3 regions of the Streptomyces sp. CNT372 genome follow, and region 3 is predicted to be linked to each of the others. Evidence: riboswitches for the same ligand, from Rfam matches in the RefSeq annotation. Region 3 holds a riboswitch; each other region holds the start of a gene.
What was found. Region 3 has a riboswitch for cyclic di-AMP ahead of C593_RS0126745 (M23 family metallopeptidase). Riboswitches for the same ligand answer to the same signal wherever they lie in the genome.
Positions count from the first base shown of each region.

Region 1: another riboswitch for cyclic di-AMP. It lies ahead of C593_RS0111395 (C40 family peptidase); the one in region 3 lies ahead of C593_RS0126745 (M23 family metallopeptidase).
Region 2: another riboswitch for cyclic di-AMP. It lies ahead of C593_RS0120510 (LysM peptidoglycan-binding domain-containing protein); the one in region 3 lies ahead of C593_RS0126745 (M23 family metallopeptidase).

Region 1 covers NZ_KB897780.1:218,448-221,712, reverse strand. Annotated here, with positions in the region: gene C593_RS0111405 (NlpC/P60 family protein) at 1-42, opposite strand, end outside; gene C593_RS0111400 (hypothetical protein) at 284-637, shown strand; gene C593_RS0111395 (C40 family peptidase) at 829-2,019, opposite strand; cyclic di-AMP (ydaO/yuaA leader) riboswitch at 2,022-2,184, opposite strand; gene pcrA (DNA helicase PcrA) at 2,418-3,265, shown strand, end outside.
Region 2 covers NZ_KB897785.1:44,870-48,134, reverse strand. Annotated here, with positions in the region: gene C593_RS0120520 (ABC transporter permease) at 1-207, opposite strand, end outside; gene C593_RS0120515 (ABC transporter permease) at 204-884, opposite strand; gene C593_RS0120510 (LysM peptidoglycan-binding domain-containing protein) at 1,083-1,853, opposite strand; cyclic di-AMP (ydaO/yuaA leader) riboswitch at 1,856-2,055, opposite strand; gene C593_RS0120505 (pyridoxamine 5'-phosphate oxidase family protein) at 2,373-3,074, opposite strand.
Region 3 covers NZ_KB897792.1:100,974-104,238, reverse strand. Annotated here, with positions in the region: gene C593_RS0126750 (GntR family transcriptional regulator) at 7-684, opposite strand; gene C593_RS0126745 (M23 family metallopeptidase) at 926-1,696, opposite strand; cyclic di-AMP (ydaO/yuaA leader) riboswitch at 1,711-1,867, opposite strand; gene C593_RS0126740 (M16 family metallopeptidase) at 2,123-3,265, opposite strand, start outside.

The DNA.
Region 1 (3,265 bases), on a different contig from region 3:
GGCGCCGTTCCTTCCGTCGTACTTCCGTCGTCGGTCGTGCATCCGTCGTCCGTCATCCGTCGCACCAGCCGTCGCCGGTGGTGCGTGGGGCAGGACGCTAGACCCGGAGGTCACGGGGAGGTGACGCAAGGTGAGGAACTGTCCGAACCCGCCCGGTCCTGTGCGTTCCGGTCGGGTGTTGTGACCGCTCGATGATCGGCAACCGGCGGTCCGGCGACCGGAGACGGAGCTGAGGGTTACCTGACCAGGGGGCGGTGATCCGGCCCCGCATAGGCTCCGGCCCATGGACGTACTGATCAATGTCTTCGTCGCCCTGCACATCATCGGCATCGCGTCGCTGCTGGGCGGTTTTCTCACCCAGATGAAGGCGATAGGCGCCGGCACCGCGCGCTTCACGCCGGCCATGCTGCACGGCGCCGTCACGATGCTGGTCACCGGAGTCGCGCTGGTGGGCCTGAACCAGGCGGACGACCAGACGGTGAACAACCTCAAGATCGGCATCAAGCTGGCCGTCCTGGTCGTGATCCTGGGCCTGGTCTACGTGAAGCGGGACGAGGAGACGGTCGACAAGGCGCTGTTCGGCGCGGTCGGCGGCCTGACGGTGGCCAACGTCTTCATCGCGACGCTCTGGACCTGAGCGGTCCCCGCGCCCTCCGCACCTTTCCGCGCCTCCACGCCTGTGCACCTTCCCCGCGCCTCCACGCCTGCGCCCCTCCGCGCTCGCTCCGCCCCCGCGCGCCCGTGGCGTGCGCGGGGGGGGGGGGGGGGAGAGAGGTGCGGGTCCGGTGAGCCGGCGGCCCGGTGAGGTGCGGTGAGGTCCGGTAGCGGTCAGGCCGGGCGGACGCTGCCGTGGATCGGCATGGAGTAGATGGACTCCTCGCGGACGTTCGCGCCCGGCTTGGGCGCGTGGATCATCGTGCCGTCTCCGGCGTAGATGCCGACGTGGCTGATGTCGTCGTAGAAGAACACCAGGTCACCCGGGCGCAGATCGGCCGTGGCGACCCGGGTGCCGACCTTGACCTGGTCCCACGTGGTGCGCGGCAGGTCCACGCCGGCCGCCTTCCACGCGGCCTGGGTGAGCCCGGAGCAGTCGAAGGAACTGGGGCCCGTGGCGCCCCACACGTAGGGCTTGCCGATCTGGGCACGGGCGAAGGCGAGGACCTTGTCGGCCTTGGCCGCGTACCCGCCGTCCTCCGTGCCGGAGCCGGAGCCGGTGCCCGGGGCCGTTCCGGTCCCCGTCCCCGTGCCCGTCCCCGGCTGCTGGTCCTCCTGCGCTCGGCGGGCGGCCTCCGCCTCCTCCTCGGCGCGGGCCTCCGCCTCCGCCTTGGCCTTGGCTTCCGCCTTGCGGCGGGCCTCCGCCTCCTTCTCGCGCTCGATCGCGGCGAGCCGCGCCTTCTCCTCGGCGGTCAGCCGGGACAGCAGCGAACGCGCCTCGGCCAGCTTGGTCTGCACGGTCTGCTTGCTGGTGCGCAGGGCCTGCTGCGACTCGGTGAGCGACTGGAGCCGCTTGCCCGCCTCCGCGCGCTGCTTCGCCGCGGCGGCCCGCTCGGTCTCGTAGGCCGCGATCGCCGACTGCTGCTGGTCGGTCATGCGGTCCATGAGCCGCGACTGGTCGAAGTAGTCCTGCGGGCTGTCCGCGAACATCAGGGCGGCCGTCGGGGTCACGGCGCCGGTGCGGTACTGGGCCGTCGCGTAGGTGCCGAGCGCGCGGCGGGACTCGTTGAGCTTCTCGGCCCGGTCGGCCGACTGGTCGAGCAGGGTGTCGACCTCGCGGCGCTTCTCCGCGGTCGCCTCGCGGGCCTTGTTGTACTCCTGGGTCGCGCTTCCGGCCTGACGGTAGAGGTCGTCGACCTTCTTCTGGACGTCCTCGATCGAGGGCTTCGGCTCACCGGGGGCGGCCGTCGCGCTCTGTGTCGACAGCAGTGTGACGCCGGCGAGCGCGGCCGTCGTGAAACCGACGGCGGGGGAGGGCTTGATGGTGCGTGTGCGGGTCCTGCGATGCGACGCCAAGGCCGGCATCTCCTTCTTCCGTGGACCGCCTACCGGGTTAGCTGTCGGGTTCGGGCGAACGGAAGATGCCCTACGGGCGCGAGAAACGCGGCCCGATTCACCCCGGTTGATGCGTTTTTGGGTCCCCGGTTCCGAACTGCCCTGCGAGGAGTACGGATTCGGCGCAGCCGGCCCGTCCGACGCGGTTCGCCGGGAGGGTTGCGGGCCGTCTGATCGAGCACGCTAACCAATTCGTGTGTGTGCTGTGAAGGTTGGTGTTCGATATGTCCGATACATTTTCGTGACCTTTCTCGGGGCGTGTCGTTGTGACCCCGTCCCGGAGGCGTCCGGTCACACACCGTGCACCGGCGGGCATTCCCGGAAGCGCGGCCCGGAGTGTCCGTCCCTCCGCCTAGACTCGGTAGGCGATGAGCAGCCTCTTTGACGACAGCTTCCTGACCGGCCTGACGCCTCCCGACGAGGAGCCGCACGGGGACGAGCACGCTCCGCCGCCGCCCGGGGAAGCGGCCGCGGAGCCGATCCCGGACGACCTCTTCCAGGGCGCGTACGACGTGCCGCCCGCCCGCGACGGCTACTACCGCGACGGCGCCCCCCGCCCCGCCGTGGACGCCGCCGCCCTGCTCGAAGGGCTGAACGAGCAGCAGGGCGCGGCCGTCGTGCACACCGGCTCGCCGCTGCTCATCGTCGCGGGCGCCGGCTCCGGCAAGACCCGGGTGCTCACCCACCGCATCGCCCACCTGCTGGCCGCCCGGCACGTCCACCCCGGCCAGATACTGGCGATCACCTTCACCAACAAGGCCGCCGGGGAGATGAAGGAGCGCGTCGAGCAGCTCGTCGGCCCCCGGGCCAACGCGATGTGGGTGATGACCTTCCACAGCGCCTGCGTGCGCATCCTGCGCCGCGAGTCGAAGAAGCTCGGCTTCACCTCCTCGTTCTCGATCTACGACGCGGCCGACTCCAAGCGCCTGATGTCCCTGGTCTGCCGCGACCTCGACCTCGATCCGAAGAAGTTCCCGCCGAAGTCCTTCAGCGCCAAGATCTCCAACCTGAAGAACGAGCTGATCGACGAGGAGACCTTCGCCGACCAGGCGTACGGGGGTGCCTCCCAGGCAGAAGGCTCCGGCGGAGGGTTCGAGAAGACGCTGGCCGAGGCGTACCGGATGTACCAGGCGCGGCTGCGCGAGGCCAACGCCCTGGACTTCGACGACATCATCATGACCACCGTGCACCTCCTCCAGGCCTTCCCGGAGGTGGC
Region 2 (3,265 bases), on a different contig from region 3:
GCCCACGTTGGAGAGGTTGACGGCGAGTGCGCCGCCCTTGCCGAGGTGGCCGAGGACGAGGGCGACGGGGAGGGCGATCAGGCAGCTGATGCCGAGGCAGACGCCGGTGAGATAGAGGTGCTCGATGAGGCGCTGGGTGATGCCGCCGTCCCCGGACCAGTTCGAGCCGGTGGTGAGCCACTCCCACGCGGCGGAGAGGGTGTTCACGCGGCCCCCTTCCGTGTCCAGGGGGTGAGCAGCCGCTGCACCAGCAGCAGGACCAGGTCGGCGGCGACCGCGATGACCACGCACAGCACGGAGGCGGTGAGCACCTGGGCCTTGAAGTAGGTGTTCATCCCGGACCAGATGAGGTTCCCGAGGCCGCCGTGGCCGACGATCGCGCCGATGGTGACCAGGGAGACGGCCGAGACGGTGGCGATGCGCAGTCCGGCCATGGCGGCGGGGAGGGCGAGGGGCAGTTCGACGGTGCAGAGCAGCCGGACGGGCCCGTAGCCCATGCCGCGGGCGGCCTGCCGGGTCTCCTCGGGCACGGCGCGCAGCCCGGCGAGGATGTTGCGGACGAGGAGGGTGAGCGAGTAGAGGACCAGTCCCGCGACGACCAGGGTGGCGGAGAGTCCGTAGACCGGCAGCAGCAGGGAGAACATCGCCAGGGACGGGATGGTGTAGAGGATCGTCGTCAGGGCGAGGACGGGGGCCGCGGCCCAGCCCCAGCGGCGGGCGGCGACGGCGAGGGGTACGGCGAGGACGAGCCCGATGAGGACGGAGAGGAAGGTCAGCTCCAGGTGCTGGAGCACGGCGTCGACGAGGATCTCGCCGCGGGTGGAGAGGTAGTCGCCGCAGATCCACTCGTTGCGGGCGAGGCAGTCGTCGGGTGGCGCCGTCATCTGTCCATTGCAGCGCGGGCGGAGGACCGCCGCGCGGTCTGGTGCGCTGTCCGGGAGCGGCGGGCGCGCTCGCCGTCAGCGGGGGAATGCGCGGACGCCGGGCGGCCGGACCGTGTGGTGACGGTCCGGACTCCCGGCGTCCGTTGGCTTCTGCAATGCGATGGACGGAGGCCGAATCCGTGAATTCGGCGTCGTCGGTCAGTAGGGACCGTTGACGTTGTCGATCGAACCGTAGCGGTCGGCGGCGTAGTTGCAGGCGGCCGTGATGTTGGCGACGGGGTCGTAGCTGTCCGTCGAGGTACCCGGGACGTGGTACGCCTGGAAGGTCGGGTCGATCACCTGGAGAAGGCCCTTGGAGGGCGTCCCCTTGGCGGCGTTGGAGTCCCAGTTGTTGATCGCCAGCGGGTTTCCGGAAGACTCCCGCATGATGTTGCGGTAGATGCCGTCGTAGCTGCCCGGAATTCCGTGCTGGGCCATGATGTCCAGCGATTCCTTGATCCAGCCGTCGAGGTCGTCGGAGTACGCCTTCGGGGCGGCCTCCGCCTTCTGGGCGACCGGGGTGGCGCGCTTCTCGGAGCGGTCGGCGCGCTCGGCGGGGGCCTTGGCCTTGGTGGCGGCCTTGCCGCCGACGGTCAGCTCCAGGCCGGGGTGGATCAGGGACGGGTTGGCGCCGACGGCCCGGCGGTTGTCCTGGTAGAGCTTCTGCCAGCCGCCTTCCAGGGAGTGCGCGGCGGCGATCGCGGAGAGCGAGTCGCCGGCGACCACGGAGTAGGTGGTGGGCGCCTTCTTCGCGGGGGCGGCGGCCGCGACGGCCTTCGCGACGGCCGGGAGCTCGGCGGCGGGGGCGGCGTTGGCGGTGGCGGCACCGAGGACCGGGAGGGCGAGGGCGGCGGCGCCGGTGCCGGCGGCGACGAGGCGGCGGGCCAGGCGGTTGGTACCGGGGCGGCGGTGCTTGCCGTGTGCAGGCATGAAGAATTCCTCTCCGTCGCCTGCGAGGTGAGCTGTCGGGTTCGGGCTGGAGATGCCCGGCCGCGCTGGGCGCGGCTTCACCCCGAGCCGTCCGGTTGTTCCGTGTGGATTCCGGTCCGGCGACTTACCTGGTTCCCCCGCTCCTGCCGTTACGGGTGATGTGGTCGGGTATCCGGACAGCGGCAGGATTCGGCGTTCCATCCGGAATGCCGTGACCGTAGGCGAGAGGCGCACCGGGGAACAAGCCTGGAATTCACAACCGCAATGTACGCGATCTTAAAGGGCGGGTAAATGATGTTGCGCCCTTCCCGACGGACCGTCAGTTCGCTTGCACGGAAAGCCCTCTGAGGGCGCCCGGGAAGCGCCGGCGGACCGGGCGCGTGACCGATGTCACGGAACGGATCACAAAGAACGCCAGATACGCCATTGCGGATACAAACGGACATTGCGCCGCATGAATACACAGGGCCCCCCTCTCGAAAGAGGGGGTGATTTACTCAATGATGCCCGTTTTGCGAGCTATGCGTTTCCAGGTGCCCCGCGGACCAGAATGCGCCGCCCGGTGACCCGCTCCGGCGCGACGGCGATCCACAGCTCCCTGTCGCCGCCCGCCCACGGAGCGCTGTAAGCGAGTTCGTCGAGGCGGCGGACCGCGTCTTCCTCCGCCACCGTCCGCGCGTCCCCCACCAGCAGCACACTCCAGCCCTGGCTGAACGCCTCGTCGATATGGTCGACCTCGAAGGCGACCTCGCCGCCGGCGGCCCGGCCGGGCAGGGCCCCGGGGGAGGTGCGGAAGGCGACCTCGCCCTCCGAGACCAGGTAGTTCACCGGCAGGATCGCGGGCCCGTCCGGGGTGGTCACGGCGACCCGCCCGACGCCGTGGGTCCCGAGGAGGTCCCAGCACTCCGGCGCGGCCAGCTCCACCAGCTCCGGGTGGTAGCCCGCCCGCCCCAGCCCCTCCGGCAGGTCGGCGCCGCTGCCGGTGAGCGCGGTGACCGTCGTCTCCAGGGCGTCCGCGAGCCGCAGCAGGAACCCCATGCCCGGGGCCGCGGGGTTCTCCTCCAGGTACTGGATGTAGCCGGGGGCCGATCCGGCCCGGGTGGCGACCTCCTCGCGGGAGAGCCCCAGCTCCCGCCGCCGCACTCCGACTCGGCGGCCGATGTCCCCGCCGAGTCGTCCCCGGCCTGCTCCGGATGGCTCCGTGTGCGGTTGTCCCGGCATGGTCGGGCACCTTCTTCTGTCGGTCGGCTTCTTCTGTCGGTCGGTCCGGGTGGGCCGGTCGCCCGGCGCGGACACGGCGCGTACGCCGTCCCGCGCCCACGGTAGTCAGCGGGGGCCGGGCCCGCACGGCGGCGACGCGCGGTCGGCACCCGGCGGCGGAGTCCCGGACAGACTCGGAAATACTGTCCCCA
Region 3 (3,265 bases):
CTTTTGTTAATGCCGGACGCTGCCGGTGTTTACGGGATGTTGCGAAGTCCTCACACGCTCCGTCCGCCGCAGCCGGTGCGCCCCCGCGGCCCGCTCCGCGTGCAGGGAAGTCAGCGCCCGCGCCCGTTCCACGTCGCCGCGGGCGACCGCGTCCACGATCGCGCCGTGCTCGGCCCAGGCCTCCACCGGAGCGGCGGGCTGCTCCACGGAGTACATCCAGGCGATCTTGTGACGCAGCTGGGTCAGCAGCGCGGTCAGCCCCGGGCTGCCGCAGGCCTGCGCCAGCGTCTCGTGGAACCAGCCCCCCAGCGACCGCAGATCCTCGCCCTGCCCCCGGCGCGCCCGGTCCTGGCCCAGCCGCACCAGGCCGCGCAGCACCTTCAGATGCGCCTCGGTGCGCCGCTGCGCCGCCCGCGCCGCGGCGAGCGGCTCCAGCAGCAGCCGGATCTCCAGCAGGTCGGCCGCCTCCTGCTCGGTGGGCTCCGCGACATGCGCACCGGCGTGCCGGCGGGTGACGACGAAGCCCTCGGACTCCAGCGTGCGCAGCGCCTCGCGCACCGGGACCCGGGAGACCCCGTAGCGGCGGGCGAGCTGCTCCTCGGTCAGGCGGCTGCCCCGCGCGAAGACCCCGGAGACGATGTCGTCCCGGATCGCCGTGCATACAGAGTGCGCGGGAATGCGCATGGCCGGACCTCCGTGGATCGCACGAAAAGCTGCACCGATTGACTCGTGTGCCGAGACTCTATTCCAGCCGCCGGGCTTTTCCGAAGGACCGCGGGAATCCACGGCATAATCTTCAGGACTTTTGGCCGGAACCGGTGGAATGCGTACGGCGCGAAGCCGGCGGAGGGCGGCAGGAGCGCCCCAGGCCCCCGGCTCGGTGCCGGGGGCCTGCGGGCGGAAGCAGTCGCTCGTGCGCGGCGCCTCAGACGTTCACACCGCGGGCGCGGAGGTAGGCGACCGGGTTCATGTCGGAGCCGTACTCGGCCGTGGTGCGGGCCTCGAAGTGGAGGTGCGGGCCGGTGGAGTTGCCGGTGGAGCCGGAGAGGCCGAGCTGCTGGCCGGGCACGACCTGCTGGCCCACGGAGACGGAGACCGAGGAGAGGTGCCCGTACTGGGTGTAGGTGCCGTCGTTCATCCTCAGCACGACGTTGTTGCCGTACGCGCCGCCCCAGCCGGCCTCGACGACCGTGCCGGAGCCGACCGCGACGACGGAGCTGCCCATGGGGGCGCGGAAGTCGACGCCGGAGTGGCTGCCGGAGGACCAGAGGCTGCCGCCGGTCTGGTAGCCGGTGGTGACGTACGAGCCGGCGATCGGCAGCCGGAAGGAGTTCAGGCGCTTGCGCTCGGCCTCGCGGGCGGCGCGCTCCTTGGCCTCCCGGGCCTCCTTGGCGCGGGCCTCGGCCCTGCGCTTGGCCTCCGCCTCGGCGCGGGCCTTGGCCTCGGCCTCCTCGGCGGCCTGCTGCTGGGCGGCGGCCTGGTCGGCTATCTCGTCGGCGAGGGTGCCGACGGAGACGACCTGGGTGAGGCCGGTGTCCTCGACGGAGGCGGCCTCGGCCTCGGCGGCGAGCGCCGGGGAGGCGAGGGTGCCGATGACGCCGGTGGTGGCGATGGTCGCGACGCCGGCGAGGCTCGCGGTCCTGCGCGTCAGACGGCTCGGGGCACGGTGCTTCCCGGTGGCACGGGTGAACGCCATGGAGAGGCTGGTTCCTTTCCTTCCTTCTCGCCTACCGGGTTAGCTGACGGGTTCGGAGCAGGAAGGTCTCCTACGGTCGCCTCCGCGGACGAAGGCTTCCGATTCACCCCAGGGACGTGGGTCCCCGGCTCCCCAGGCTCGCGCCGGACGGGGACTCGGCGATGACTGTCCGTGCCGCGGACGCGGCGGGCTTCTCGGCGAACAGCCGGAAAGACGCTAGGCAGCCGATCACTCAATCACCAAACGGACAGCCTGATTTGTAGCGCATGCCACACCCCATAGCGGCACCCAGCACCACATGAAGGAAAAACCTCATGAAGAACGGAGAAACCCCGACACTACGGACAGTGTCGGGGTCCCCTTTCATCCGGTTGTGCGGCTTGTGTCCCCGCTCCGGAGCCGGGCCGCGGGCTGCGGGCCGCCGGCTCAGCCGGTGACGACGGTCACCTCGCCGATACCGAGGGCCTTCACGGGCTCCGCGATCTGCGCCGCGTCGCCCACCAGCACGGTGACCAGGCGGTCCACCGGGAAGGCGTTGACCGCGGCGGCCGTCGCCTCGACCGTGCCGGTGGCGGCCAGCCGGGCGTACAACTGGGCCTGGTAGTCGTCCGGAAGGGACTGCTCCACCTGGTCCGCGAGGGTGGCGGCGACGGAGGCCGCCGTCTCGAACTTCAGCGGGGCGACGCCGACGAGGTTCTGCACGGCCACGTCCCGCTCGGCGTCCGTGAGCCCCTCGGCCGCGAGGGTGCGCAGCACCTTCCACAGGTCGTCCAGGGCGGGGCCGGTGTTGGGCGTGTCCACGGAACCGCTGATGGCCAGCATCGACGCGCCCGAGCCGTCCGCGGCGGACAACAGCACCTGGCCGAAGGCCCGGACGCCGTAGGTGTACCCCTTCTCCTCACGCAGGACGCGGTCCAGACGCGACGTCAGGGTGCCGCCGAGGCAGTAGGTGCCGAGCACCTGGGCCGGCCAGACGCTGTCGTGGCGGTCCGGGCCGATCCGGCCGATGAGCAGCTGGGTCTGCACCGCGCCGGGACGGTCCACGATCACCACGCGGCCGGTGTCGTCGGCGGTGACCGCGGGGACCCGGTGCGGGACGGCCTTGTCGCCCGTCCAGGCGCCCAGGGTCTCGTCGAGCACCGCGTCCACGTCGACGCCCGTGAGGTCGCCGACGATCACACAGGTGGCGGTCGAGGGGCGGACGTGCGCGCTGTAGAACGCCCGCACGGCGGCGGCGTCGATCCGGGAGACCGTCTCCTCGGTGCCCTGGCGGGGGCGGGAGACACGCAGCGCGGCCGGGAACAGCTCGGCGGAGAGCTGCTTGGCGGCGCGGCGGGCCGGGTTGGCCATCTCGTGCGGGATCTCGTCCAGGCGGTTGCGGACCAGCCGGCCCACCTCGCCCTCGTCGAAGGCCGGGGCGCGCAGGGCGTCGGCGAGCAGGCCGAGGCCCTTGGCCAGCCGGGAGGCGGGCACCTCCAGGGAGACCCGTACGCCCGGGTGGTCGGCCATCGAGTCGAGGGTGGCGCCGCAGCGCTCCAGCTCGGCGGCGAACTCCTCGGCGCTGTGCTT